DNA from 4 places in the Cryobacterium sp. TS_SC_7 genome. Region 4 is predicted to be linked to each of the others. Evidence: predicted binding sites of a transcription regulator. Region 4 holds the regulator's gene; each other region holds the start of a gene.
The links. Region 4 encodes LexA, which represses DNA repair genes until DNA is damaged. Its sites were predicted from a motif close to TCGAACANNTGTTCGA; they were not measured.
Positions count from the first base shown of each region.

Region 1: AC0J5J_RS10495 (DUF222 domain-containing protein) is a predicted target of LexA. The motif match lies at 6,571-6,586, and genes of this name have one in related genera.
Region 2: AC0J5J_RS00525 (HNH endonuclease signature motif containing protein) is a predicted target of LexA. The motif match lies at 6,007-6,022, and genes of this name have one in related genera.
Region 3: AC0J5J_RS01475 (DUF222 domain-containing protein) is a predicted target of LexA. The motif match lies at 5,542-5,557, and genes of this name have one in related genera.

Region 1 covers NZ_CM149589.1:2,282,130-2,289,566, reverse strand. The annotation lists gene AC0J5J_RS10510 (FtsK/SpoIIIE domain-containing protein) at 1-3,747, opposite strand, end outside; gene AC0J5J_RS10505 (hypothetical protein) at 3,744-4,541, opposite strand; gene AC0J5J_RS10500 (DUF5684 domain-containing protein) at 4,620-6,044, opposite strand; gene AC0J5J_RS10495 (DUF222 domain-containing protein) at 6,651-7,437, shown strand, end outside.
Region 2 covers NZ_CM149589.1:110,548-117,984, forward strand. The annotation lists gene AC0J5J_RS00495 (histidine phosphatase family protein) at 1-426, shown strand, start outside; gene AC0J5J_RS00500 (DUF3090 domain-containing protein) at 436-1,008, shown strand; gene AC0J5J_RS00505 (SCO1664 family protein) at 1,011-1,802, shown strand; gene nrdG (anaerobic ribonucleoside-triphosphate reductase activating protein) at 1,806-2,408, opposite strand; gene nrdD (anaerobic ribonucleoside-triphosphate reductase) at 2,401-4,638, opposite strand; gene AC0J5J_RS00520 (pseudouridine synthase) at 4,836-5,768, shown strand; gene AC0J5J_RS00525 (HNH endonuclease signature motif containing protein) at 6,030-7,437, shown strand, end outside.
Region 3 covers NZ_CM149589.1:322,929-330,365, reverse strand. The annotation lists gene AC0J5J_RS01500 (LacI family DNA-binding transcriptional regulator) at 81-1,148, shown strand; gene AC0J5J_RS01495 (extracellular solute-binding protein) at 1,200-2,501, shown strand; gene AC0J5J_RS01490 (carbohydrate ABC transporter permease) at 2,505-3,461, shown strand; gene AC0J5J_RS01485 (carbohydrate ABC transporter permease) at 3,458-4,291, shown strand; gene AC0J5J_RS01480 (glycoside hydrolase family 130 protein) at 4,294-5,364, shown strand; gene AC0J5J_RS01475 (DUF222 domain-containing protein) at 5,622-7,115, shown strand; gene csrA (carbon storage regulator CsrA) at 7,382-7,437, opposite strand, start outside.
Region 4 covers NZ_CM149589.1:3,293,507-3,300,943, forward strand. The annotation lists gene hflX (GTPase HflX) at 1-299, shown strand, start outside; gene AC0J5J_RS15135 (methylenetetrahydrofolate reductase) at 614-1,594, shown strand; gene metE (5-methyltetrahydropteroyltriglutamate--homocysteine S-methyltransferase) at 1,591-3,918, shown strand; gene lexA (transcriptional repressor LexA) at 4,075-4,776, opposite strand; gene AC0J5J_RS15150 (LysM peptidoglycan-binding domain-containing protein) at 5,060-5,416, shown strand; gene AC0J5J_RS15155 (histidinol-phosphate transaminase) at 5,486-6,574, shown strand; gene hisB (imidazoleglycerol-phosphate dehydratase HisB) at 6,601-7,224, shown strand; gene hisH (imidazole glycerol phosphate synthase subunit HisH) at 7,221-7,437, shown strand, end outside.

The sequences.
Region 1 (7,437 bases), 1.0 Mb from region 4:
CCCGTCGATCACGGCCCGGCCGGGCGGGGAAGCCGCCGTGAGCACATCCGTTCCCACATCGAGCATGGCGTAGTCGTTGTCGTCGGCAAGCCGCAGGACCACCCGTCGCTGAATGGATGCCGCGACCGCCGGCGACACCGACCCGGGGCGGTCGGCCGTCACCGCCGCGTGGATGCCCACCTGGCGGCCGTCCGAGAGGAGCTGCTGGAAGGCGGTGAAGATGTTCGCCGCGCCGGTGTACTCGTAGTCCTGCCGGAAGGCGGCCATGCCGTCCACCAGCAGCAGGATGCGCTGCTCCTCGGTCTCGCCGGTGAGCGCCCGGTATTCGGTGATGGTGCTCGCCCGTGCCCGGGCGTACCGCTCGATGCGCTCGTCCGCGATGGCGCGCAGCATGCCGAACAGGCGCACGATGCGCTCGGAGTCGTCGCCGTCGATCACCGATCCCACGTGCGGCAGCTCCTCCAGGACCCGCAGGCCGCCGGCCGTGAAGTCGAGGGCGTAGACGACGACGGGCCCACCCTGGGGAGTGACCCCGGCCGCCGCGGCGAGCGTGCGCAGGGCCACGGTCTTTCCGGATGCCCCGGCGCCGTAGATCGCCACGTTGCCGTCCGTGTCGGGACGGAAGTAGATCGGGTGCTGCTTCTGGTTCGCGGGGTCGTCGGCGACGCCCAGCAGCAGTGCGGAATCGGTGCGCTGATGCAGCTTGGCGAGGTCGTACACGGGTGCCAGCTCGTCGAGCCATGGTTTGCGCGGCGCGGGGAGGCTTGCCGCCTCGAAGGCGGCGGCGATGTTCGCCACGAGCCGGGCACTGTCGTTCGGACCGGTTTCATCGGCCTCGGTTTCGGTGCTTCCGGCCGGGCTCTCCCAGACCCGGGCCTGGCCGAAGCCGAGGTCGGTCACGTCGATCCGCGCCCGCGGCTGAACTCCCGCGGTCCAACCGCCGGCATAGCCGGACTGGAAGGGCGTGAGTCGCCCGGGACCCATCTTGACGACGGCCCGGCCCGGGAGGCTCGGGTCGAAACCCGCGGCGATGCTGGACCCGATCACATCCGTGCTGTCGGCGTCATCGGCCATGCGGAGGGCGACGCGCAGGTTCGTGTTGGCGCGGAGGTTGTCTTTGATGACGCCGGCCGGGCGCTGGGTGGCCATGATCAGGTGGATACCGAGGGAACGGCCGCGCTGGCCGATGTCGACGACGCCGTCGACGAACTCCGGCACCTCGCCGGCGAGGGCCGCGAACTCGTCGATGACCAGCACGAGCGCCGGCGGGCACTCCGGGTCACCCTGCTTCTCGAGTTCGATCAGGTCCTTGACGCCCTTCTTATTGAAGAGGCGCTCCCGGAAGTGGATCTCGGCGCGCAGGCTGGTCAGCGCCCGACGCACCAGGTGCGGGCTGAGGTCGGTGACGAGCCCGACGCAGTGCGGGAGGTGCACGCACTCGGCGAACGCGCTGCCGCCCTTGTAGTCGATGAAGAGGAAGGTGACCCGGTCGGGGCTGTATTCGGCGGCCATGCCCAGCACCCACGCCTGCAGGAACTCGCTCTTGCCGGATCCGGTGGTGCCGCCGACCAGGGCGTGCGGGCCCTGCGTGCGCAGGTCCAGGTGCATCGCGTCGGGGCTGCCCTGCCCGATCAGGGCACGAAGCGTGCCGACGTTGCGCCGGGCGGTGAAGGGTGGCAGATGCGTCGTGCGGTCGTGCATCGATTCGTTCTGCAGCCACCGGTCCACCACGGCGCCGGGGGTGTGCGCGAGTTCGTCGCCGAGAATCTGCACGAACGACACAGCCCGCGGCAGGTCACTCTCGTCGGCAGAATAGGAGCCGCTGTCGGTGACCGGGGCGAGCGAACGGGCGAATTGCGCCGCGTGCGCGGGGTCGATGACCTGCACGGCCACGTCGGTGAGGCAGACTCCCTCGCGCACGTAGCTCACGGTGGCCCGGGTGCCGGTCGCATCGACCTCGACGAAGGTACGGCAGATGCCGGGGAGGTCCGCGGCCGTGGGTGCCACCCAGATCGGGTAGACCCCCACGTCGGCTCCGCGCTCCAGCAACTGGATCAGGCGTCCGCGGTCGGCGGGGACGTCACCGGCGACCACGACGAGGATGACCGGCAGCGGCACCGGAGTGTCCTTGTCCCGGCCCAGACCTGACGTCTTGGCGATGCCGCTGGTGGAGTCCTCGAAGTCGATGGCGTGCAGGGTCGCCCCGGTGACGCCGGCCTGGGTGCTGGACCGGGCCTGCACGATCTCCTCCAGGGCCGAGAGCAGCCGCAGGCCGGCCGGCACGCTGTCGGCGAGCGGCCAGGCCGCCACCGGGCTCTGCGCGCTGGTCGCGTGCGGAAGCCATTTGATCCAGTCCAGGTCGACGGTCACGCGCGGGTCGATCAGCGCGGTCACGACGAGCTCGGCCGGCGAGTGCAGGGCTGTCGCCTGCACGATCAGCGACGAGGCGTAGCCGATCGACTCGTCGCGCGAGCCGGCGACGCCCAGTCCGCCCGCGATCGGCAGGCTCTCGATCGCCGGCACGCCGTCGATGTATTCGAACCGGTCGACGAGCTCGTCGACCATCGCGTCGTACTCGGGCAGCGACGCGTCGTTCGCGGAGCGCCGCTCGACCTGCGACCGCGACGGCAGCCGGCCGATGCCCAGCCGCAACGTCAGGAAGGACCAGTGCTCCGGGCGCCGCACCCACAGCATCCGTTCGCGGCCCTGGGCCCCGCGCACGACGTCGGCGAGGTCGGGCGTCTCCTGCAACCGCACCCGACGCTCGTTCTCTTCGCCGTCGAGAAGCGTGGCCTCGAGGTCGGCGAACTGGGTTCGAAAACGCGCGATGGCGCGCTTCAGCTTGCGCCTGCGCTCGGATTTCGAGTTGAAGTAGTTGCCGAGCAACAGGATCGGGGACAGCGCGACGAAGACCACCGAGAGGATGCTCTGGGTCACCACGTAGAGCACGACACCGATCAGGAGCGGGGCGATCAGGACCAGCCAGGGCAGCCCCTGACCGAATTCCTCGACCGGGGAGGCCGGTGCGGTCAGCTCGAGCCCGGGGAAACGTTCCTCCCGGCGCGGTGACCGGTTGAACGCCCGGGGCGCGCCGACGCGCTCGCGCGGGCCGGCATCCGTTTTGGGTTTGCCCACCGTGACGACCTCGATCACGCTCTCGCCGAGGGTGAGGCGACCACCGGCCACGAAACTCACCCGGGCGACGATGCCGCCGTCGACGGTCAGCCCGTTCGCGGAGTTGAGGTCGACGAAGGTGACCATGCCCGGTTCGACTTCGATCCGGGCATGGCGCTTCGACACCATGCTGTCGTGCAGCACGATGTCGCAGCTGGAGTCGCGGCCGATGATGAGGCTTCCCGAAGCGACGAGGAAGGCCTCGCCCTGCGCCGGCCCGGAGATGACGCGCAGGTCGGCGACGAGATCGACGTCGCCGAAGGCGATCTGGCCGCGCGAGGCGTCGAGGTCGGCCACGGAGACCGCCAGGCCGGACCCGATGTGGGCCTCACCGATCACGCGTGACGGGGAGAGGAGCTCGGCCTCCGCGGCACCGGGCCGGTGGATGCGCAACGTCTGCGCGGTGCCGCCCGACTCGGTTTCGGGGTCGAGCGGCACCGCTCCGGCGGGGCGCTGCGGATCCTTCTCGGCGATGGCGCGGGCGATGTCGCCGAGGGTCGCATTCGGTTCAGCCGTGACGAGGATGTCGTCGCTTGTGCCGCCGGGACGAAGCAGGGTGAGTTTGAGCCTCATGGTGCGATGATCCTTTCGGGCACGCCGGGGTGATCGGTGGAGCCGGTTTGATCGGTGGAGCCGGTTTGATCGGTGGAGCCGGTGAGAAGAACGTCGAGAAGGTCCAGGTCGTCGACCGTGACGAGCTGCACGAGGAGGGCGTGCTCGACGAGCCGGGCTTTGCGGTTGGAGGCGAGGTTTCCGACACCGCCGCGCAGCCCCTGGATTCCGAACCGGTCCAGCCGGTCGCAGACGTTGTCGAGTTTGCGGTTGAACGTCGTGACCGGCCAGCCGAGGCGTTGCGCCGCGACCGCAGAGGTCGGAATGCCGCTCACCCCGGAGTCACGTTCCCGCAGAAGAGGTTCGCAGAGAGCGACCAACAGGAGTTTCTGCGACGCCGTGAGGCGAACGTTGCCGACGGTGTCCTCGCCGACGGCGGTCGCCCTATCGGTCGACCGGTACTGGAAGGTCGCGGAGGGGTTGCTGACCAGCACGTCGTAGCTGGTCGGCCCGGCCGTGAACTGCAGCAGGGTGTGCGAGAAGACAATCGGAACCCGCGTTCCCGGGCCCAGCCGGGCTTGGAAAGAGCCATCGCCGGCGGAGAGGCTCACGCTCATATGCTGCCCGACGTTGGAGATCCACCACACGCCGGCCTCCACCTCGAGGCACAGGAACCGCCGGTGCAGGTACTTGTTCGATTCGATGGCCAGGTCGCCCTCGCGCCCGATAGTGAACGAGCAGGTCGGGTCGAGGTCGTACACGATACCGTCGTGCTCGATCTGCAGGCCCCCATCGACGCCCGGCCTGCTATCCACGGGCCTGCTCTCCACGGGTCTGGTGGCCACGGAGCATCCGCCTGCGACCGGCAACCGGAGACCGGTCGAGTGATGCGGTCATCGCGCGCCCGTCCGGAGGCTGATGCCATAGTCGCCGAGCAGGAAGGACTGCTCGATCACGGTGGGTGTTCCCGTGCTGATTTCGGTTTCCTCACCGGCGGGAGAGGTGACGCAGACGCCGTTGGTGGATGCCAGGTCGGTGATGAACCAGCGTCCGTCCACGTTTTCCAGCCGGGCATGCGTTTTCGAGACGGTGCGGGCCGGGTCGTTCAGCGACACCAGCTGGGCGGCGGGGCTCGTGTGGTCTCGCACCGGTGCTCGGCCGAGGAGGATGACGGTCTCGGTCAGAGCGGTGGTTCCACCCGTGCTGAAGTCCAGGTGCCACATCGGGTGTCGGCGTGGGGAGATCACCGTTTCCTCGATTCCGGGGTCGGAGTCGAGGCCGGGAGCTGTCGGGGCAGCAGCCTGCGCGGGGGCCTGAGCCGCCAGACCAGTGGATGCTGCCGCGAAGGGATGCGCGACAGGGGCAGGCACCGCTCCGGCCGCGCCGCTGGCCACTGGGCCCGGGGGCGCCGACGTCGTCGTTGGGGGAGCCTCGCTCACCGGCGTGTCACCCACCGATTGCGCGGGCGGCAGGGGCTGCATGCCGACGACGGGCGGTGCGGTCCACGCAACCGGCCCGGCGGCTTCGGCGGCGGCCGGGGCGCTGACCGTGGCTCCCGGAACGCCGGCTGGCGCGGAGGCTGTCCCCGTCGCCCATGCGACGGGGACTGCAACCTGCACGGGTGCCGGTCGGCTGGTCGGAGCAGAGAACGGCACCGGCGGAACGGGCGCGAAGGCCGCCGTGGTCGGAGACGAACCAGCCCGGGCGTCCTCCGCGGGACGGTCCCAGCTGGCCGCGGCTGACGGCGCCGGCGGTGTGGCCGGAGGAACGAACGCGGGAGGAACGAACGCCGGAGGAACGAACGCCGGAGGAACGAACGCGGGAGGAACAAAGGCGGGCACGACGACCGGAGAGCCGGCGACCGCTGACGATCCCGGCGCCGGGTTCGGGGCCGCGGCGACGTCCGACGCGCGACCGGTGAGCGGCGCAGCCCCCGCGGCAGCCGGGTTCCAGGTGGCCTTCCCGAAGCCGAGGATCAGGACCCAGACCGGGGATACCAGAATCCCGAGAACGGTGAAACCGCCGCTCCGGCCGAACCCACGGTTGATGTTGTTGAGGGCGAGGCACAGGATGACCGCGCCGACGATGTTCACCCCGGGGATGAGCAGAGCAATGACCCAGAGCGCCGGGTAGCCGCCCAGTTGCAGGAAAGTGATCGTATTGAGCACCGGGACCCAGGCCCTCCAGCCCTCGAGGTCGGCCTTGCCGAACATCCGGGACAGCCCAAGGGCCGTGACAACGTAGACCGCGATGGATGCCACGCTGCTGAGCAGAAGCATGACCCCGAGCGCGCCGACGAGAGCATCCGTCTCATTCATCGCCGGACCTCCTCGGAGAGAACCGGTCGCGGCGGTGTGTCGGTTCCATGATGATCGTGCCTTTCGGACGCGCCTGAGTCAGACGAATGACTGGAGAAGTGCGGGCACCGCGCGGCGGGCATCCGTTGGGGCGGCACCGACGGCTGCGCGAGGGTCGTTGCCCGGATTCGCGGCGCACACACACGAGTCTTCAGCATGTCGTCCCCCCAGACCGGCCACCGACGGGGGCGTCAAAATAAAGATATCAGCCCGATTTCGCGCTGACGAGAGGTTTCGCCCCTCACACCTGCATATTCCCGCCCTCCGGCCCACCCGTCGAGTCCCACCCCCGGTGGTCGAGCCCGTCGAGACCCGGTGGTCGAGCCCGTCGAGACCCGGTGGTCGAGCCCCACCCCCGGTGGTCGAGCCCGTCGAGACCCGGTGGTCGAGCCCCACTCCCGGTGGTCGAGCCTGTCGAGACCCGGTGGTCGAGCCCCACTCCCGGTGGTCGAGCTTGTCGAGACCCGGCATGCCGACCCTGATCATTTAGAACACGACTTCGAAAACTAGCTCACTAATATGTGACAGACTCTCGACTACGCGTACTATTCCTGATAACCTCAAACCATGACCACCACCGCAGATGACCTCAGGCAGGCAACGGATGCCGTCGCCCGCCTGGGCTCCTCCTGCGCCGACTATGAGGCCCTGCCCGACGCCGAGGTGCTGGCCGGTCAGAGGCAGATCGCGGCCGCCCGCCGTCTGCTCGACACCCGCTCCGCCTGGATGGCGGCAACCATCGCCCGCCGCTCTCGGCCCGAGCTCGGCCATTCGGGTCTGGCCGCGCAGCAGGGCTTTCTTTCGCCCGAGGCACTGATCCAGAACTCGACCGGCTCGACCAAGAACGAGGCGTACAAGCTCGTCGCAGTCGGCACGATGATGGCCGACGCCGAAGCGGCGGAGAAACTCGTCGAGGCGGCTGTGGAGTCGCCCGATGCGGATCCCGCCGCGGTCGCGGAGTTCGTGGCGAAGGTGCCGTGGCAGGCAGCGATCGCCCGAGCCGTCACCGACGGCAGCCTCTCGGTCGATGCGGCCGAGTCGATCCGTTCCGGCCTCGGCCAGATCGATGCCGCGGTCACTGCCGAGAAGCTGGGCACCGCCCTCGAGGCGCTCCTCGTTGAGGCCGCGTCGCTGAATGTCGACCAGGTCTTCAAGCTCGCCCGGCGCCTGCGCGACCAGCTCGACGAGGCCGGCATCGCCGCCCGGGAGAAGCAGGCTCACGACGACCGGTTCCTGCGCGTGTACCGGCTCGGCAACGGCAAGGTGCGCCTGCACGGCCTCTTCGCTCCGGAAGACGGCGAATTCGTGCTCTCGACTTTCGACTCCATCACCAGCCCTCGCCGCGGCGGGGTGC
Region 2 (7,437 bases), 150 kb from region 4:
AAGGCCCTCGGCGACCTCGCGAAGGAACAGCTCTGGTCGACGGTGCAGGCCCAGCCGTCGGCCGTCACGTTCCCGGGCGGTGAGTCGATGGCGACCATGCAGGCCCGGTCGGTCGCCGCCATCCGTCGTCATGACGCGGTGTTCGAGGCCGAGCACGGCCCCGGAGCGGTATGGGTGGCGGTCAGCCACGGTGACATCATCAAGTCCGTTCTGGCCGACGCGCTCGGCATGCACCTCGACCTCTTCCAGCGCCTGGAGGTGGGCCCGGCATCCGTCTCGATCGTGCGCTACGGCACCAGCCGGCCGAGCGTGCACGCCATCAACACGGATGCCGGCGACCTCTCCTGGCTCGGCGCCGCCGCCCCACCGACCGACGCGCCCCTCGGCGGCGGTGCCGGTCAGGCGCCGCACACCACCGTCGCCTAAAATACCGACATGCCCACAATCGTCCATGAGTTCGCCTGGCCGGATCGGATCGTCGTCGGCACCATCGGTCTGCCGGGTTCACGCACGTTCTACCTGCAGGTGCGCACCGGAGCTCAGATCGTGAGCATCGCCCTGGAGAAACAGCAATCCGCCCTGCTCGCCGAGAAGATCGACGAGATGCTCGACCAGCTGATGAGCCACGAGGGCAACCCGTTCAGCATCCCGACCAGCACTCCCATCGAGCTCGTCGACAACGACCCGCTGGATCAGCCGGTAGCCGAGGAATTCCGCACCGGCGGAATGAGCCTGGGCTGGGACCCGTCGACCGTGCAGGTCGTCATCGAGGCCTATCCGCTCGTGGAAGTCGACCCGGGCGCCGAGGATGTGCCGGACGAGGACCTGCTCGATGCGATCATGGTGGAGCCGGAGGAGATGCTCCTGGTGCGGATGCCTGTCGGCACCGCCCGGGCCTTCGCGAAGCGCACCCGCGAGGTGGTGGGTGCCGGCCGCCCGCTCTGCCCGTTCTGCGGCGAGCCCATCGATGTCGAGGGACACGTCTGCACCCTTCCCGGCAGCCTCTGATGATGGCCGATGCGCCCCTCGGCGACGGGGAGCGCAGCAGCGACCTCGACGGCGAGCTCGAACTGACGGGCCGCATCACCACGGCCTCGAACGCGACCTTCCTGGGCAGCATCGGCGACGTCACGGTGGTCTACAAGCCGGTCGCCGGCGAGAATCCGCTCTGGGATTTCCCCGACGGTGACCTTGCCGGCCGGGAGGCGGCGGCCTACCTGGTCTCCCAGGCCTTCGGCTGGAACGTCGTGCCGCTCACCTGGCTGCGGGACGGCCCGATGGGGCCGGGGATGGTGCAGCTCTGGCAGGACTCCGATCCCGATCAGGCGGCCGTCGACCTGGTCCCCTGGGAGGCCGCGCCGTCACCGGGCTGGTGCCGGGTCTTCGACGGGCGGGACGAGCACAATCGTGCCGTCACCCTCATCCATGAGGACTCGGCCGCGCTGCGCCGGATGGCCGTGTTCGACATCGTGGTGAACAACGCCGATCGCAAGGGCGACCACATCCTCGCGATGCCGGACGGCCACCGGCACGGCGTCGACCACGGACTCACCTTCCACGCCGAGCACAAGCTGCGCACCGTGCTCTGGGGCTGGCTGGGGGAGGAGCTCACAGCGGAGGAGCTCGACGGGATCGACCGGGTCAGCGCGCAGCTGGCCGGTGAGCTCGGCGCCGCGCTGGCCGGGTTGCTCACCGAGGTCGAGATCGCCGCGCTGGCCGCACGCTGCGACCGGCTCCGCGCCGACGGCTGCTTCCCGGCCCCGCGCGGCGACATGCCCGCCGTTCCCTGGCCGCTGTTCTGAAGGCTAAATCAGGGCCCGCTTCTCGATCTGCTCATAGCGGCTGGTCGCATCCTTCAGACTGCCCCACAGCGTCACCTGTCCGGAGCGCAACGACGCCTTCACGTCGATGATCCGCTGGTTGCTGCTGCCCCGGAACTGCAGGCCCGGATCGCGCCTGGCCTGCTCGAACCGGCCGTCGACCAGGATGTCGATGGAGCCGAGCAGGGCGAGCTTGTCCTCACTCTCCAACAGCAGCTCCTCGAACGTGTAGCCGGTCCAGCACCACACGTCCTTCGACGTGCCGAGTTCCCGGTGCACCCGGTCGAGCAGCGCCAGGCACACCCCGGTGTTGAGGAACGGCTCCCCGCCCAGAAGCGTGAGGCCCTGCACATATTCCTGGCCGAGGTCGGCCAGGATCTGGTCCTCGAGCTCCTCGGTGTACGGCTGCCCGTAACGAAAACTCCAGGTGGCCTCGTTGAAGCAGCCCTCACAGGCGAACAGGCACCCGGACAGGTACAGGCTGCACCGCACCCCCTCGCCGTCGACGAAGACGAAGGGCTTGTAATCGCCGACGTGCCGCTGACTCAGCTTCTCCGAGAGCCACTCGCCGGGCTGGGGGTTACGCATCCTCGGCGACGGATGCGGAGGCATCCGCCCCACGGATGCCGGTCGCCCCGGCCATGTGCTTGACCCGGGAGGTGATCTCCGTGTGCCGGCCGTGCACCATGGGGCGGGCCTGCGGGTTGCCGAGGTACCCGCAGGTGCGCTTGACGACGTCGCAGGTCATCGGGTCGGAGTTGTGGCATTCGGGGCATTCGAACCCGCGCTCGGTGGCGTCGAAGTCGCCCGAGAAGCCGCAGGCGTAGCACCGGTCGATCGGAGTGTTGGTGCCGAGGTAACCGACGCGGTCGTAGGAGTAATCCCAGACGGCCTCGAGGGCCTTGGGGTTCTGCTGCAGGATCGGGTACTCGCAGTAGTGGATGAATCCACCCGAGGAGAACGTCGGGTAGACCTTCTCGAAGTCCAGCTTCTCAAACGGCGTCGGGTTCTTGCGCACGTCGTAGTGGAAGCTGTTGGTGTAGTAGTCCTTGTCGGTGATGTTCGGCACGGAGCCGAACTTCTCGGTGTCGAGGCGGCAGAACCGGTCGGTCAGGCTCTCGCTCGGCGTCGAGTACACGCTGAACTGGTAGCCGTACTCGTTGCTCCACGCCGTGGTGCGCTCGTGCAGGGTGCGCAGGATGTCGATGGTGAAGTCCCGCGCCTCGGTGTTCGATTCCCAGTCGCCGCCGTAGAACGCTGCAGCCACCTCGTACAGGCCGATGTACCCCAGGGACACGGTGGCGCGCTTGTTCTTGAAGAGGGTGTCGACGGGCTGGCCGGCATGGAGATGCTGGCCGAAGGCACCGTAGACGTAGAGGATCGGGGCGTTCTGCGGGGTTGCCTCCTTGCACCGCTCGATTCGGAAGAGCAGGGCGTCGCGCGCCGTGCTCACCCGTTCGGCGAGAATGCTCCAGAACCTGTCCTTGTCGCCGGCGGCCTCCAGGGCGATCCGGGGCAGGTTGAGCGTCACGACGCCGAGGTTCATCCGGCCCTCGGAGACGTCGTTGCCGTTCTCGTCGGTCCAGCCCTGCAGGAAGGAGCGGCAGCCCATCGGCACCTTGAAGCTGCCGGTGAGTTCGACGATCTTGTCGTAGTTGAGGATGTCCGGGTACATCCGCTTGGTGGAGCATTCCAGCGCCAGCTGCTTGATGTCGTAGTTCGGGTCGGTCGAGTCGAGGTTCAGGCCCCGCTTGACGGTGAAGATCAGCTTCGGGAAGATCGCGGTGCGCTTCTCGCTGCCCAGCCCCTCGATCCGGATCTGCAGAATCGCCTTCTGGATCTCGCGCTCGAACCAGCTGGTGCCGAGTCCGAAGCCGAGCGAGGTGAAGGGAGTCTGACCGTTCGAGGTGAACAGGGTGTTGATCTCGTATTCGAGGCTCTGCATCGCATCGTAGATGTCCTTGAGGGTCTTCTCCTCGGCGTAGGACTGGTGCAGCGTCTCGTCCGCGATCCACTTGCGGGCGTCGGCCAGGTGCTTCTCGAGGTTTCTCTCGGCGTAGGGGGCGAGGACCTCGTCGATCCGGTTGCCCGAGCATCCGCCGTACTGGGTTGAGGACACGTTCGCGATGATCTGGGAGATCTGCGCCGTCGCCGTCTGGACCGACCGGGGCGGGTCGACGTCGGCGTTGCCGATGCGGAAACCCTGGCTCAGCATCGTCTTGAAGTCGATGAGGCAGCAGTTGGTCATCGGCGCATAAGGGTGGTAGTCGAGGTCGTGGTAGTGCAGGTCGCCCTTCTGGTGGGCGTTGGCCACGTGCGGGGGCAGCATTTTCAGGCCGATGGCCTTGCCGACGGCTCCGGCGGTCAGGTCGCGCTGGGTGTTGAAGACATCGCTGTCCTTGTTGGCGTTCTCGTTGACGACCGACTGGTCTTTGCTGATTAATTTGACGATCGAATGGTTAATGTCCGTGGCTTTGCTGCGTGCGAAGTCCCGCTGGATGCGGTAATTGATGTAGGCCTCGGCGGCGTCGTATTCCTTGCTGTCCAGCAGGGCGTGTTCCACGATGTTCTGCACCTCGTAGATCTTTATATCGACCGTGAAGCGGGAGGCTATCTCACGATTGACACGAGCGACCAGATCGCGGATGGTGCGGTGCGTGAGCGGGGTCAGTTCGCCGTCGACCTCCGTGAAGCTCTTGGCCAGTGCCGCGTAGATGCGGGCGTCATCGAAGGCGAGCCGGCGGCCATCCCGTTTGGCCACCATGAGCGTACTCAGAGTGTTCCCCGTCGTGAGGGTTCCTGCGCCGGGATCATCCATTTTCAACACTCTGTGCCATCTCCTTGGGTCAGCACCCACGACATTCGGGCGGGGGGTTGAGCCGGGCGAAGGAACCATATCTAGTGGTTGGGGTGTGATCTACATACTACCTGTGGTGGTTGGCGGTCATTCGCTGCGGCTCGCCGTCAACACGTCCCCGTTGGCGGGCCGGCTGCGGGGCGACGTACGATCAGTGCATGCCACCGCCGTCCCCGTTGCCCCGGCGCCACGGGCTCGAAGCCGCCTGGGTGTGCACGCCGGAGCGGGATCGCGAGCGGCCGCATCCGTGGCCGACCATGGGAGCCTGGCTGCTCGAGCGTCTTGCCGGGTTCGTGGACGTCGCCGGGTTTCTGGCCGACGAGCGCTTCGTCTATCAGTCGGGTACGCCGGTCGTCGGCGACGACCCCTACGGCCCGTACACCTTCATCTGGTTTCACCGCGATCTCGCCGAGGAGACAGTGGTGCCCGGGATCATCCACGTGGTGCATCAGGATGCCCGCCTCGTCGTGATCGACAAACCCGCCTTTCTCTCCAGCATCCCGCGCGGCCGGCATGTTGTGCAGAGCGTGGTGGTGCGCCTGCGCGCCGAGTTGGGACTGCCCGAGCTTTCACCGTTGCACCGCCTGGACCGGGTGACGTCGGGACTGCTGGTCCTGGCGACGGAGCGACGCTGGCGCGGGGAGTATCAATCGATGTTCCAACGCGGTGAGATCGACAAGACCTATCGTGCGCTGGCTCCGCTGCGGCCGGATCTGGAGTTCCCGGTCACTGTGCAGAACCACCTCGTCACCCGGCGGGGTCAGTGGCAGGCCGAGGTGACCGACGAGCCGGCCAATGCCGAGTCGCTGATCGAGCTGGAGACCGTTCTGCAGGGCACGGCCGTCTATCGGCTGACGCCGCGCACCGGACGCACCCACCAGCTGCGGATGCACATGCTGGGCCTCGGCATCCCCATCGTCGACGACCCGCTTTACCCCGTCGTTCTGCCCGTCGCGATCGACGATTTCACCCGGCCGCTGCAACTCCTGGCCAGTGCGGTGGCCTTCACCGATCCCGTCGACGGGGGAGCGCGCCGGTTCGAGAGCGTGCGCACGCTGCCGCTGCAGGCCGAGGTGCGCGCCGGTGGTTGAGCCTGTCGAAACCCGGTGGTTGAGCCTGTCGAAACCCGGTGGTTGAGCTTGCCGAAACCCGGTGGTTGAGCCTGTCGAAACCCGGTGGTTGAGCCTGTCGAAACCCGGTGGTTGAGCCTGTCGAAACCCGCCCGAACGCCTGGTGCTCGCGAGAACGGATGTCCGCGCGCGCCGCGCGCACGTCGACGCTCAGAACAAATTCCTTTCGATGTCTATTCGAAAAGTATTGACTCTAGTCTCGAACAAGTTTACTATTGAGGCATGGCAGGAGCCCCCACTCCGCACCACCCGACCACCTCGACCCAGGTGGCAGCCTCCGCTGTGCAGCTGCAGCCATCTGTCGTGGAACAGCTCCAGCAGGCGCGTGACCTGGCCGCGACTGTGCTCGACTCGGTCTCCTTCTCCTTGCTGAATGAGGCTGATGCGATGGCGGTGCTCGGCACGGTCGAAGATCTGGGGCGTCGGGTTGATGCTGCGAGGGTCGCCTCCGCCGCCGACATTTCGGTGCGGTCCCGCCGCGTCCTCGGCCACGACTCGTTGGCCTACAAGAACGGGGCCTCCAGCGGTACTGACCTGATCACGCGTCTGACGCGCATCTCCGCCCGGGAGGCGACCCGGCGGGTGCGGCTGGGCGACAACGTCACCCCGCGCCTGGCCGGCACCAGCGTGTTGCCGCCGTATTACCCGGCCGTGGCGGATGCCCTCACCGCCGGTGATCTCGGTGTCGACGCGGCCGAGAACATCGTCACGGCCCTCGACAAGATCGCCGCCCGGGTCGCACCCGACGACCTCGGCACCGCCGAGCGGGCTTTGGTCGGAGCGGCGACCGGGGCCGTCACCGAGGAAACCGTCGGGCTTCCCGGCGAAGGCTTCGCGTTCCCCGCCGATCTGGTGCGCGGCATCGCCACGCAGTGGCAGGCCCGCCTCGACCCTGACGGTACCGCCCCGAACGAGCCCGTCGCCGAGGCCCGCAGCACCGTCGGGTTCGGGCTGTTCCGTGACGGCCTCTACCCTTTGCGGGGCGGGGTCACCCCCGAGCTTCGCGGCATCATGAACGGCATCTTCGACACGTATCTCTCCGCCCATGCCGCGCCTGCGTTCCCCACGGCCGAGGAACAGGCGCGGATGAATGCCGGGGAACTCATCCCGGGTGCGGAGGCCGCGGCCCTGAGCGACGATCGTAACGGCGGCCAGAAGCGCGCCGACATCCTCCGCGGAGTGTTCGAGGCCGCCACCCGCGACGCGGGAACCCCGACCATGGGCGGTGCGGCCCCCACGGTCATGATCCACGTGAACCAGGCCGACCTGACCGCGGGCCGCGGTGTGGGCTGGATCGACGGCGTCGACGCTCCCGTCTCGCTGAAAACCGTGAAGCAGGCCCTCTGCGCGGGCGGGTTCCAGGAGGTCCTGTTCGGCGAGAACAACGAGGTCCTCACCCTGAGCACCGAGAAGCGTTTCTTCAACCGGGCCCAGCGCCGCGCGATCGCCGCCCGCGATGGGGGCTGCGCCATCACGGGCTGCACCGTGCCCGCAGCCTGGTGCGAGGTGCACCACGTCATCCCCTGGTATCGCGGCGGGGAAACCGACATCGGCAACGGGGTGTTGCTCTGCTGGTACCACCACCACAGCATCGACACGTCGGGCTGGGAAATCCGCATGATCCGCGGCA
Region 3 (7,437 bases), 360 kb from region 4:
CCGCTTGACGGCGGGGACTAAACCGGTATAGCCTTTTCTAAACCGGTTCAGTGGGAATCGGCTGTCAATGAGGAGGCCCGGTGAACATTCCCGCGAATTTTCCTGCCAGCACCGCCATGAAGTCCACCGCCCCGAAGGTCACCATCGAGGTGGTCGCGAAGAAAGCGGGCGTCAGCAAGGGTCTGGTCTCCTTCGCCCTGAACAACCGCCCCGGCGTCTCCCCGGAGACCAGGGTGCGCATCCTCGAGGTCGCGAAAGAACTCGGCTGGAAGCCGTCTCTTCGCGCTCGGTCACTCAGCACTCAGCGGTCCTACGCGCTCGGCCTCGTGATCGCCCGCAACCCGGATGTCCTCGCGTCCGACCCGTTCTTCCCCTCTTTCATCGCGGGCGTCGAAAGCATCCTCGCCCCGGAGGGCCGCGCCCTCGTGCTCAGCGTCGTCCCCGACGAGGAAACCGAGCTTCACACCTACCGCTCGCTCGTGGCCGACGGCCGGGTCGACGGGGTCTTCGTCAGCGACCTCCGCCACAATGACGCGCGCATCCCGCTCCTCGCCGAGCTGGGCCTGCCGGCGGTCACACTCGGACGCCCTGACGGCCCCAGCCCCTTCCCGGCGGTGACCGTGGACGACACCCCGGGCGTGATGGCATCCGTCACCCACCTGGCCACCTTGGGTCACCGCCGCATCGCGCATGTCGCGGGCAGCTCAACCCTCCTGCACGGTCTGCGTCGCCGGGCGGCCTTCGCCGCCGCCCTCGAGGCAGCCGGCCTGCCCGCAGGCCAGACCGTCGAGACGGACTTCTCCGTGGCCGCCGGATCGGACGCCACCCGCCGCCTGCTCACCCAGGACCACCCGCCGACCGCAATCGTCTATGCCAACGACCCGATGGCCATCGCCGGCCTCGGCATGGCGCACGAGCTGGGCGTTCGGGTGCCCGACGAGCTCTCCATCACCGGCTACGACGACATCGACTTCTGCCGGTACGTCTACCCGCCCCTGACCACGGTCAGCGCCGCCCCCATGGTGTGGGGCCGCTCGGCGGCGAGCACGCTCCTGACTCTGATGGAGAACGGCTCGGCGGACGACGTGGACCTCCCGGCCGCCCGCCTCGTGGTGCGCGGCTCGACCGCCCCGCCGAGCGACAGGTAACAGTCTTACCGCGGCAAAGCTGCTGCGGGTTTCAAGGAAATGGAGTACAACATGCACACAAACGGATTGGCGAGGCGCCTTCTCGTCGTCACGGCGGCATCCGCCACCGTCGTCCTGGCCCTCAGTGCCTGCGCGTCCGGCGGGACCTCAGGGGATGCCGCCACCAAGCGCGGGCCGATCACCATCTGGTACTCGAACAATGAGACCGAGATCGCCTGGGGCAAGCAGATGGTGGAAGCCTGGAACGCCGAGAACCCGGATGAAAAGGTGAAGGCCCAGGAGATCCCCGCCGGTAAGAGCAGCGAGGAAGTCATCGGAGCCGCCATCACGGCCGGCAACGCACCGTGCCTCGTCTTCAACACGGCTCCCGTCGCCGTGCCGCAGTTCGAGAAGCAGGGCGGTCTCGTCGACCTGTCCAGCTTCGAAGACGGCACCGCCTACATCGAAGAGCGCAGCGGAGCCACGGCCGAGCAGTACCAGAGCGCCGACGGCAAGTACTTCCAGATGCCGTGGAAGTCCAACCCCGTGATGATCTTCTACAACAAAGACATGTTCACCGCCGCCGGACTCGACGCCGAGAACCCGCAGCTCGCCACCTATGACGAATTCCTCGCCACCTCGCGCACCCTCGTCGAGAGCGGCGCAGCGCCGAACGCCATCTACCCGGCGCCCACCAGCCAGTTCTTCCAGAGCTGGTTCGACTTCTACCCGCTCTACGCCGCCGAAACCGGTGGCACGCAGCTGATCGAAGACGGCGAATCCACCTTCAACGACGAAAACGGCGAAAAGGTCGCCGAATTCTGGAAGACCCTCTACGCCGAGGGTCTCGCCGGCAAGGAGCAGTACCAGGGTGACTCGTTCGCCGATGGCCAGGCCGCCATGTCCATCGTCGGCCCGTGGGCCGTGTCGGTGTACAAGGACGCCGTCAACTGGGGTGCGGTTCCCGTTCCCACCAGCGATGGAATCGCCGCCGAGGAGACCTACACGTTCAGCGACGCCAAGAACGTCGGAATGTTCACGGCCTGCGAGAACCAGGCCACGGCCTGGGACGTGCTGAAATTCGCCACCAGCGAGGAGCAGGACGGCCAGCTGCTCGACCTGACCGGGCAGATGCCGCTCCGCCAGGACCTCCCCACGGTCTACTCGGAGTACTTCGCGGCGAACCCCGCCTACGAACAGTTCGGCGACCAGGCATCCCGCATGGTCGAGGTGCCGAACGTCTCCAGCTCGGTCGCCGCCTGGCAGGCATTCCGTGATGCGTACACGAAGGCGGTCATCACCGGCGAGGGTGACATCCCCGCCGCCCTCGACTCCGCCGCCGAGAAGATCAACACCCTGATCGCCAAGCCGTAACCAATGGCTTTCGCAACCAAGAGCCGGACCGCCGCCGGGAGGAGCACGACTCCTCCCGGCGGGGGCTCCCCCCGACGCAAACGACCGCTTCTGGGCAAGAACCCGTTCGGGCTCCTGCTCAGCGCCCCGTACCTCATCTTCGTCCTGGCGGTCTTCGCCTACCCGCTGGTCTTCGCCTTCTGGATGTCGTTCCACGACTACTTCTTCGCCGCCCCCGGCGCAGACGTGGACCGGCCCTTCGTCGGCCTGGACAATTTCCGGGAAGTGCTGGCCGACCCGGCCATCATCCGTTCGTTCGGCAATGTGGGAATCTTCCTGCTGATCAACGTGCCTCTGACCGTCGTGCTCTCGCTCGTGCTCGCGACGGCTCTGAACAAGGCCGTCCGGTTCCGCACCTTCCTTCGCGTGGCCTACTACGTGCCGTATGTGACCGCGAGTGTCGCCGTCGTCGGCGTCTGGATCTTCCTGTTCAGCGGCAACGGCCTCGTGAACCAGATTCTCGGGCCGCTCGCCCCCGATCCGGCCTGGTTGATCAACGAGGACTGGGCCATGCCCACCATCGCGATCTTCGTCACCTGGAAGGGCCTCGGATTCTTCATCCTGCTCTATCTGGCCGCCCTGCAGAACGTCTCGGAGGAGCTCTACGAGGCTGCGTCGACGGATGGCGCGGGCAAGATCCGCAGTTTCTTCTCGGTCACCGTTCCGGGCGTGCGCCCGGCGACCGTGCTCGTGCTGCTGCTCTCAACGGTCACCGGCGCCAACCTCTTCACGGAGCCGTACCTGCTCACCGGCGGCGGCGGCCCCAACGGGGCATCCTCATCGCCCGTGCTGATGATGTATCAGCGCGGGATCGAACAGGGTTCCCCCGACACGGCGGCCGCGATCGGCGTCATCCTCGTGATCGGAGTCCTGATTCTCGCGTTCATCCAGCGGAAGCTTGCGGGCGGTGACGAATCATGAGCCGCGGGCAGAACATCCTGCGGGGCGTGGTGCTCACGGTCGGGGCCCTCGTGTTCCTTTTCCCCTTCTACTACATGGTCATCGGCTCGCTGCAGGCGACACCGGACCCGACCGTCGCCGGCGCGTTCCCGAACCCCGCCAACCTGACGCTCGACAACTACGGTGACATCAACAGCCGGATCAACCTGCTGCAGGGGCTGCTCAACTCCGGGATCTTCACGGGCGGCGTCATCCTCTGCACCGTGGTCTTCGGTGTTCTGGTGGGCTACGCCCTCGCCCAGCTGCAGTGGCGCGGACGCGGAGTCACCTTCGCTCTCGCCCTGCTGGTGCAGGTCGTGCCGTTCCAGCTGCTGATGATCCCGCTCTACGTGATGATCGCCAGGGACTACGGCCTCGCCGACAACTACCTGGGCATGATCCTGCCGTTCGCCATCAACTCGACGGCCGTCATCATCTTCCGGCAGTACTTCCTGCAGATCCCCAAGGAGCTGTTCGACGCCGCCCGCATCGACGGTGCCGGTGAACTGCGGATCCTGCGGCGGATCGCCCTCCCGCTCGTGCGGCCGGCCCTGCTGACCGTCGTACTGCTGACCTTCATCGGCCCGTGGAACGAGTTCCTCTGGCCGTTCCTGATCACCAAGGAGGCGTCCCTCCAGCCGCTCGCGGTGTCCCTGGCCAACTACCTCAGCAACGTCGCGGCCACCGCGGCGAACCCGTTCGGGGCGGTCCTTGCCGGGGCCTGCGTCCTGGCCGGTCCTGCTGTGATCCTGTTCATCCTCTTCCAGCGACACTTCGTGTCGAACAATATCGGTTCCGGCGTGAAAGGTTAGAAATGCCCAACCCCACCGAATTCCCGTACACCCTGACCCGAATGGGCGTCATCATGACACCCGAAGAGGGCAACGACCTCGAGGCCGAAGGGGTGCTGAACCCCGGCACCGGCCACACTGCGGATGGGACGCTGTATCTGCTTCCGCGCCTCGTCGCCACCGGCAACGTCTCCCGCGTCGGAATCGCGAAGGTCATCATCACCGACGGTGTTCCCACCGGCGTCGAACGCGAGGGAATCGTGCTCGAGCCCGACCGCGGCTGGGAACGCGGCGCCAACAACGCCGGTGTCGAAGACCCCCGGGTGACCTTCATCCCCCGGCTCGGACTGCACGTGATGACGTACGTCGCGTACGGACCCCTCGGCCCCCGCACGGCCGTGGCCGTGTCCTCGGACCTGCGCGAGTGGCGCCGGCTCGGCCCGGCGCTGTTCGCCTTCGACGACGCCCTGGACATGGACCTGAACCTGTTCCACAACAAGGACACCGTGTTCTTCCCCGAGCCGGTCGCCGGCCCGAACGGAGTGGAGAGCTTCGCCGTGCTGCACCGTCCGATGTGGGATCTGGGCGAGGTCAAGCCGGGTGAGGGCATCCGTGTTCCCGCCGGCGTGACCGACACCCGGCAGAGCATCTGGATCAGCTACGTGCCGGTCGCCGATGTGCTCGCCGACATCACGAAGCTCACCTTCTGGAGCGGCCACCGCTTCTTCGCGGGGCCGGAATTCCCCTTCGAGGAGCTGAAGATCGGCGGCGGCCCTGCACCGCTGCGCGTACCGGAGGGCTGGCTGCTGATGCATCACGGCGTCACCGGAACCATCAACGGTGCGTTCTCTCAGCAGCAGAAGGTGAACTACTCGGCCGGGGCGATGATCCTGGACGCGAACGACCCCACCATCGTGCTGCAGCGCACCTCGGAGCCCCTGTTGAAGGCGGAGACGCCCGACGAGATCAGCGGAATCGTGCCGAACGTGGTGTTCCCGACCGCGATCGAGGAGATCGAGGGGCAGCTCTTCGTGTTCTACGGCATGGCTGACTCGAAGATCGGTGTCGCGCGCCTGGATCGCGTGGGAGCGTAGGCCCTCGGGCCTTCTCGTTGCACGGGCGGTCGTGCCGGGGTCGTTCCCGGCGGGACCGCCTCGTGCGTTCGCGGCGCAGGCCGTGGAAGCGGGCGCACGCTAGAACGTGCGCCCGCTTCCACTCACTGCGCCGCGAGGACGGGCCCAGCTGAGGCGCTCGATCCGAGCGAGGTGTACTCGCATATGTCTTCGATAATCCTTCGACAATTAGGTGACCAACTCTCGACTACGCGTACTAGTTCTGGTATCCTCGACGCATGACCAACACCGCAGACGACCTCAGAACGGCAACGGATGCCGTCGCCCGCCTGGGCTCCTCCTGCGCCGACTACGAGGCCCTGCCCGACGCCGAGGTGCTGGCCGGTCAGAGGCAGATCGCGGCCGCGCGCCGCCTCTTGGATACCCGCTCCGCCTGGATGGCGGCAACCATCGCCCATCGCTCCCGGCCCGAGCTCGGCCACTCCGGTCTCGCCGCGCAGCAGGGGTTCCTCTCGCCCGAGGCTCTCATCCAGACCGTGACCGGCTCGACCAAGAACGACGCGTTCAAGCTCGTCGCGGTCGGCACGATGATGGCTGACGCCGAGGCGGCGGAGAAGCTGGTCGAGGCGGCCGTGGAGTCGCCCGACACCGATCCCGGTCTTGTCGCGGCGTTCGTGGCGAAGGTTCCGTGGCAGGCGCCGATCGCCCGGGCCGTCACCGACGGCACCCTCTCGGTCGATGCGGCCGAGTCGATCCGCGCGGGTTTGGGCGAGATCGACGCCGCGGTCACCGCCGAGAAACTCGGTACCGCCCTCGAGGCGCTCCTCGTTGAGGCGGCGTCACTGAACGCAGATCAGGTCTTCAAGCTCGCCCGCCGCTTCCGTGACCAGCTCGACGAGGCCGGTATCGCCGCCCGGGAGAAGCAGGCCCACGATGACCGGTTCCTGCGGGTCTACCGGCTGGGAAACGGCAAGGTTCGCCTGAATGGCCTCTTCGCTCCCGAAGACGGCGAGTTCGTGCTCTCTGTGTTCGACTCCGTGACCAGCCCCCGCCGCGGCGGGGTGCGCTTCGTCGACAAAGACAAGGCCGCCTGGGCGAAACGTGTGCAGGACGACCCGCGCACCACGGAGCAGATCGCCGCCGACGCCCTCGTGCAGCTGCTGAAGATCGCCGGTGAGGCCGACCAGGGCCGCGTCTTCGGCGGCCGCCGCCCCTCGGTGCGGGTCATCGTCACCGAGAAGGCCCTGAAGTCGGGCCAGCCGGGCCAGCCGGCCGGTCAGACGGGCCAGCCGGCCCCCGGCCAGGCTGCCCAGGGTGGCCCGGTTTCCCCCGAATCCGCCGCCCACGGGCAGATCGAGGGCAACCCTGTTCCCATCTCACAGGAAACCATCGACCGGTTGCTCTGCGATACCGGAACCCGCGGCTTCCAGGTCGACGACACCGGGCAGATCATCAACGTCGGCCGTGACCAACGCCTCTTCACCGAGGCACAACGCGCCGCGATGGGAGTGCGGGACGGCGGCTGCCGTTGGGTCGACTGCGATAGATCACCCGCCTGGTCAGAAGCCCACCACATCAACGAATGGCTCGCGGACAACGGCTACACCGACCTCGCCGACGGGGTGTTGCTGTGCCATCCGCATCACCTGTTGCTGCATAACCAGCACTGGAGCATCATTCGCACCGGAAACGACTATTGGCTCCGGCCACCGGTCGACGTCGACCCGGAACAAACCCTGATCGCGCTGCCCAGCAAGCGGGCCACTTCGTAGGCGTGGCCCCTGGTCTCGACAGGCTCGACCAGCGTCGTGGGTGCCTCTGGAGGGCGGTCGCCGGGTCTCGACAGGCTCGACCACCGGGGCGGGAAACCTCGGGCGGGTGGGTTGCCGGGTCTCGACAGGCTCGACCACCGTCGCGGGAGCCTCTGGAGGGCGGGTCACCGGGTCTCGACAGGCTCGACCACCGCGGGTCTCGACAGGCTCGACCACCGGGGCTCGACCGCCGTGGCTCGACCGCCGTGGGCTTTGCTGTTGAGGGGCTACGGGGCGGGCGTTGGCGGAACGGGAAGAAGACCCAGGGTGGCCTTGAGGCGGG
Region 4 (7,437 bases):
AGGACGACCGGCTCGTGCTGCGTGGACTCTGGCCGAAGGGCATCTTCGTCTCCGCCCGCACCGGTGAGGGGATCGAAGAACTGCTCGCGACCGCCGCCGACCTGCTGCCGCGGCCGTCGATCAAGCTCGAGCTGCTGATCCCCTACGAGCGGGGCGACCTGATCGCCGTTCTGCACGAGCAGGGAACCGTTCTCTCCACCGACTATGCCGAGACGGGCACCGAGGTGACGGCGCTGGTGACCGAGGAGATCCAGGCCCAGTTCGAGCCGTTCGCTGTTCGGCCGGCCGTCGCCGGCTGATCTTCGCTGCCGTTCCGCACCGACTCCGGTCAGGCCTCGCCGTAACAGAACGCGTCTCGTTGCGCTCGTTTCCGCGCCGTGCCTGCTCGCCGGTGCCGCTGAGGTCTGGTCTCGTGACACATTCGGTCACAGGCCTGCCTCCCGTGCGGCGTGCTTGTTAGAGTCTTCTCAATCGTTGCCGCGGGCCTTCCGGCCGGCGGCATGGAGCGACAGCCGAGCCCGGCACCCGCCCGCGAAAACCCGCCTGTCCTGACTGGCGGTCCGCGGCCGCCCGGCCCCAGTGCCCGCCACTGGCAACTGTCGAATGAGGAGCAATGTCCAACACCTCGGACCCTGACTGCGGGAACGTCCCGTTCTCGTTCGAGCTGTATCCGCCCAAATCGGATGCCGCCACGTCCGCGCTGCACGCCACCATCGAGCGGCTCGCCGCTGCGGGCCCCGAGTTCATCTCGGTCACCTACGGCGCGAACGGCTCCTCCCGGCGATCCTCCCTGGACGTGCTCACCCACATCCTGCGCACCACCACGGTGGACCCGCTGGCCCACCTCACCTGTGTGGGATCGTCGAACGCGGAAGCCAGCCAGCTGATCCGGGAATTCCTGGACGCCGGGGTGCGGAGCTTCCTGGCCCTGCGCGGTGATCCGCCGGAGGGCGTTCGTGAGGGGGAGGCCTTCCTCGGCGACCTGGGCAGTGCGGCGGAACTGGTGCAGCTGATCCACCGGGTGCAGGCCGAGCGGGAGCCGTACCGCGAATCCGTCATCCCCGGACTCCCCGCAGCACGCTCGATCAAGCGCGACCGGACAAAGGTGCGCATCGCCGTGGCGGCCTTCCCGAACGGGCACCCGCGTTCCCGGTCGACGGCCCAGGACATCGACACGCTGCTGGCCAAGCAGGCCGCCGGCGCGAACCTGGCGATCACCCAGCTGTTCTTCCATGCCGACCACTACCTCAGCTTCATCCAACGGGCCAGGGCCGCCGGGGTCGAGTTCCCGATCCTGCCCGGGATCATGCCGGTCACGAGTCCGGCCCGGCTGCGCCGCATCCTGGAGTTGTCCGGCGAGGAACTTCCGTCCGAGCTTGCGATCGCGCTCGAGGTGGAGCCGACCAAAGAGGGCCAGCGTGACATCGGCATCCGTCAGGCCACCGAACTGGCCCGGGAACTCATCGCCGGCGGCGCCCCCGGTCTGCACCTGTACGCCTTCAACCAGCACGAGACCGTGCTCTCCGTTCTGGACGGCTGCGGTCTTCTCGTCCCTGCCCCTTCTGTCTCTGCCCCCGCCAAGGAGTACTCATGACCACGTTCCCCGCGTTCCCCGCCGGCACCATCCTCGGCTATCCCCGCATCGGTCCGCGCCGTCAACTGAAAAGGGCCGTCGAAGCGTTCTGGGCCGGATCGGTCACCGCGGGGGAGCTCGAAACCACCGCTGCTGCCCTGCGCGGGAGTACCCGGGAGCGCCTCGTGCGGCTCGGACTCGGCCGGGACGACTCCTCCATCCCGGAATCGTTCTCGTATTACGACCAGGTTCTGGACGCCCTGTGCACGGTGGGCGCCGTCCCGGCCCGGTTCGCTCATCTCCAGGATGCCGACGGACGCCTCGACCTGGCCGGGTATTTCACCCTCGCCCGCGGTGCCGGCGACCATCTGCCGCTCGAGATGACCAAATGGTTCGACTCCAACTATCACTACCTGGTGCCGGAAATCGGTCCTGAGACCGCGTTCTCCCTCGCCAGTGACCGTCTCGTGCAGGAGTTCGTGGAGGCGAAGGCAGCCGGATTCCTGACCCGTCCGGTCATCGTCGGCCCGGTCACGTTCCTGCTGCTCAGCAAGCCGAGCGACGCGGCTCCCGCCGGCTTCAGCCCGCTGGAACGCCTCGACGACCTCGTGCCCGTCTACGCGGCCTTGCTGCAGCGGCTGCGCGCCGCCGGCGCCGAATGGGTGCAACTGGACGAACCTGCCCTCGTCAGCGAGAGCATCGACATCCCGAGAGCGGATGCCCTGACCGCCGTTCACTCCGCGTACACCACGCTCGGGGGCCTTGCCGAGCGCCCCTCCATCTTTGTCGCAGCACCTTACGGCAGCCTCGACGACGCCCTGCCCGTTCTCGCAGCGACCGCGGTGGAAGCCATCGGGCTCGACCTGGTGCGGGGAAAAGTGCCGGCCGTGACGGCCGGGCTGGAGACGACGACGCTGGTTGCCGGCGTCATCGACGGCCACAACATTTGGCGCGGTGACCTAGCGACGGCCTTCGAGACCGTGGCCGGTCTGGAGCGGCTCTCACCCCGGGTCACGGTCTCCACCTCGACGTCGCTGCTGCACGTGCCGCACGACGTCGACGACGAATCGGCGCTGAGCGACGAGTTGAAGAGTTGGCTGGCCTTCGCCGACCAGAAGGTCACCCAGGTGGCCACGATCGCCCGGGGGCTCTCCGAGGGGCGTGCTGCCATCGCCGCCGACCTCGCGGCAGCCTCCGCAGCCCTCGACGCGAGACGGGTCGCGCCCGGCGTGCACGACGGCGCCGTACGCGTGCGCACGGAGGCCCTCACCCCGACCGACTTCACCCGCGTGGACTACGCCGCACGGGTGGCGGCCCAGGAGGCCACCCTGAATCTGCCGTTCCTGCCGACGACCACGATCGGATCGTTCCCGCAGACCGGGGACATCCGTCGGGCCCGGGCGCAATTACTCAAGGGGTCGCTGAGCACCGTTGACTATCGAGACCTGATGCGGGCCGAGATAGCGCGCGTGGTCACGGTGCAGGAAGAAATCGGCCTCGACGTGCTGGTGCACGGCGAGCCGGAGCGCAACGACATGGTGCAGTACTTCGCCGAGAATCTCGACGGGTTCGCCGTCACCGAGAACGGCTGGGTGCAGTCGTACGGCAGCCGGTGCGTGCGCCCCTCGATCCTCTGGGGAGATGTGTCCCGGCCGCAGCCGATCACGGTCGAGTGGTCGGCGTACGCCCAGGGTCTGACGCTCAAACCGGTGAAGGGGATGCTCACCGGCCCGGTGACGATCCTCGCGTGGTCGTTCGTGCGCGATGACCAGCCGCTCGGCGACACGGCCCGGCAGGTGGCCCTGGCGCTCCGCGATGAAATCGCCGACCTCGAGAGAGCGGGAATTCAGATCGTCCAGGTCGACGAGCCCGCACTGCGAGAACTGCTGCCGCTGAAGAAGGAGGACCACGCAGAATACCTCGACTGGTCGGTGGGCTCGTTCCGCCTGGCCACCGCCGGTGCGGCCGAGGCGACGCAGATCCACACGCACCTGTGTTATTCCGAATTCGGCGTCGTCATCGACGCGATCCGTAATCTGGACGCCGACGTGACCAGCATTGAGGCGGCACGGTCGCGCATGGAGGTCGTCGGGGATATCCAGACCTCCGGCTTCGACCACGGGATCGGCCCGGGTGTGTGGGACATCCACTCGCCGCGGGTTCCCAGTGTCGCCGAGCTGACCGACCTGCTCGAGCGGGCCGCCCGGGCCATCCCGTCCGGCCAGATCTGGGTGAACCCGGATTGCGGCCTGAAAACCCGGGGCTATGCCGAGACGGTGCAGTCTCTGCGGAACATGCTCGCCGCCACCCGCGCCGTGCGCACGCGCCTGGCCGTTCCCGCGTAGTCCGCGCCGGCCGCACCCACGCAGAAGGCCGGGCACGACACCGAAAAACGGTGTTCGTGCCCGGCCTCCTGAACCCTGTGGTGACCCGACAAATCAGAGTCTCCACGACGCTGGTCGAGCCTGTCGAGACCGCGAGACCCCGAGCCGTGATCCGGCCTACACCGAGCGCAGCACCGCCACGACCTTGCCGAGAATCTCGGCGTGGTCGCCGACGATCGGTTCGAAGTTCGTGTTGCGGGGGAGCAGCCAGGTGTGTCCGTCGCGCTGGCGGAACACCTTCACGGTGGCCTCGTTGTCGAGCATGGCCGCGACGATCTCGCCGTTCTCCGCGGTCTTCTGCTGCCGAACGACGACCCAGTCACCATCCATGATGGCCGCGTCGATCATGGACTCGCCCGTCACCTTGAGCATGAAGAGATCGCCCTTACCGACGAGCTGGCGGGGGAGCGGGAAGATCTCGTCGATCTGCTGTTCGGCGGTGATCGGAATTCCGGCCGCAATGCGGCCGACGAGCGGCACCATCGCGGCATCACCGACCTGGACCCCGGTGTGGAAACTCTCCGTGCCGGACGTGGCGTCTTCGGGCGACTGCGGAATCTCGATCAGAACTTCGAGGGCGCGGGGACGATTCGGGTCGCGGCGCAGATAACCGCTCAGTTCAAGCTGGTTGAGCTGGTGGGTGACGCTCGACAGGGAGGCGAGCCCGACGGCGTCGCCGATCTCGCGCATGCTCGGCGGATAACCGCGCTGGCTGACCGAGCGCTGGATCACGTCGAGGATGGCGAGCTGTTTCTCGCTCAGGCTCTTGCGCCGTCTGGTGCCGCCCTTGTCGCGGGGACCGCTGGTGTCTTGTGCCACGTTCGTCGCTCCTCGTGTTGAGTGGTGCGCTGGCAGCAGCCGTGACGGCGACCGTTTCACGCGAATGTCGGGGGTGCCTGATTGAGTTTCAAACAGACAATCGAAACTGTATCCATCTCACGCTCAGAAAACAAACATGTATTCGAGTGTGTCGGAAAAATCTTTTCAGAAAGTACCGAATAGGGCTTGATTGTTCGAAATATCGAATATACATTCGGAACATAAGTTCGCATCCGGCTCTCCCGGCCGAGAGCCGGATGCGTCTTCTTACAGGAGGTTGGATATGAGCACTGCACTTGATCTTGGCGCCCCCATCGCGACAGGGCGCAGCCGACTGCGTCTGACCCGGCGCGGTCGCGTTGTTTTCACGGCGCTGGCGGGCCTTCCGCTCGTGGCCGCGGCATTCGTCGTCGTTCTGAACGGCGGACTGGCAGCCGCCGAGAGCTCGACGGTCGGCCGTGTGGCCACGGCCTTCGACTACGTGACCATTCAATCGGGGCAGTCGCTCTGGCAACTCGCCGAGACCATCGCCCCGACGTCCGACCCGCGCGACGTCATCGCCGAGATCGTGAGCCTCAACCAGCTCCCGTCCGACAGCGTGCAGCCCGGACAGAGGCTCGCCCTGCCGAACGAGTTTTGATTCACTCAGTCCTGGTCCAGCGGGCCCTGATTCGGCCGAACCCGTTCGCGCGATACGTCCGCCGGTAATATGGGGGAAGTGACCAGTCTCAGCGACCTGCCCCTCCGCGATAATCTGCGCGGACTCACTCCCTACGGGGCCCCCCAACTGCATGTGCCGGTGGCCCTCAATGTGAATGAGAACACACACGGAATCCCGGACGAGGTGGCGCAGGACATCGTCTCTGCGCTGGCGGTCGCGGTGAAAACCGTCAACCGGTATCCCGATCGGGAATTCACAGAACTGCGCGATTCCCTCGCCCGATACCTCGGCCATGGGCTGACCCGCAAGAACATCTGGGCGGCGAACGGGTCCAACGAGGTGCTGCAGCAGGTGCTTCAGGCCTTCGGTGGTCCCGGGCGGTCCGTGCTCGGGTTTGCACCGACATACTCGATGTACCCGCTGCTCGCCTCCGGAACCGGCACCCGCTGGATCGCCGGCGGGCGCGACGCCGACTTCGAGCTCAGCCCGGCCACGGCCGTCGACTGGGTCAACCGGGTCGCCCCCGACCTCGTCTTCCTCTGCTCGCCGAACAACCCCACCGGCACACCGCTGTCCCTGGACACCATCGCGGCCGTCTACGACGCGACCGACGGTGTCGTCGTCGTCGACGAGGCCTATTACGAGTTCGGCCCGACCGACGCGCCGAGTGCGCTCAGCCTGCTGCCCGGCCGGGAGCGTCTGCTGGTCTCCCGCACCATGAGCAAGGCGTTCGCCTTCGCCGGAGCCCGCGTCGGGTATCTGGCCGCCGACCCGGCCGTGACGGATGCGCTGCGCCTCGTGCGCCTGCCGTACCACCTGTCGGCGCTCACCCAGGCGGCCGCAGTCGCCGCCCTCGCCCACACGCCGGCGATGCTCGCGATGGTCGACGACATCCGCTCCCAGCGCGACCGCATCTCGGCCGAACTGACCTGCCTCGGGTACTCGCCGCTGCGCAGTGCGAGCAACTTCGTGCTGTTCGGCGGGGTCGAAGACCCGCGGGCCACGTTCGAAGCCCTGCTGGCCGACGGCGTCCTCGTGCGGGACGTCGGCATCCCCGGCCACCTGCGAGTCAGCGCCGGCACCGAAGCGGAGACGACCGCCTTCCTCACCGCCATCGAAGCGCTCGGGCAGCCGTGACCGGATCAGGCCAATAAACTAGGCGTATGAGCTTCTCTTCAGCGTCCACTCCGCCCCGTTTCGCCCACCTGCAGCGTGAGACGAGCGAGTCGAGCATCGACCTGTCGCTCAACCTCGACGGCACCGGTGAGTCCGACATTCAGACCTCGGTCCCGTTCTACGACCACCTATTGACCGCGTTCGCGAAACACTCGCTGACCGACCTCACGGTGCGGGCGCGCGGTGACATCGAGATCGACGTGCACCACACCGTCGAAGACGTCGGAATCCTGCTCGGGCAGGCCATCAAGCAGGCCCTCGGGGACAAATCCGGCATCTCCCGGTACGGCGACGCCCTGGTGCCGCTCGACGAGGCGCTCGTGCAGGCCGTCGTCGACATCTCCGGACGCCCGTATCTCGTGCACCAGGGAGAACCGGCGGGTTTCGAATTCCACCTGATCGGAGGCCACTTCACCGGATCGATGGTGCGCCACGTGTTCGAGGCCGTGGCCTTCAACGCCGGCCTCACCGTGCACGTCACGGTGCAGGGCGGTCGCGACCCGCACCACATCGCCGAAGCCGAGTTCAAGGCCTTCGCCCGTGCCTTCCGGCAGGCCAAGGCGCTCGACCCGCTGGTGTCGGGCATCCCGTCCACCAAGGGTGCACTGTGACCAACGTCGTCGTCTTCGACTACGGCACGGGAAACGTGCACTCGGCAGTCAAGGCTCTCGAGCTGGCCGGGGCTGTCGTCACGCTGACCAGCGATCGCCGTGAAGCGCTCGAGGCCGACGGCCTGGTCGTGCCCGGTGTGGGGGCGTTCAGCGCCGTGATGCAGGCGCTGACCGCCGTGCGGGGCGATGAGATCATCGACCGGCGGATCGCGG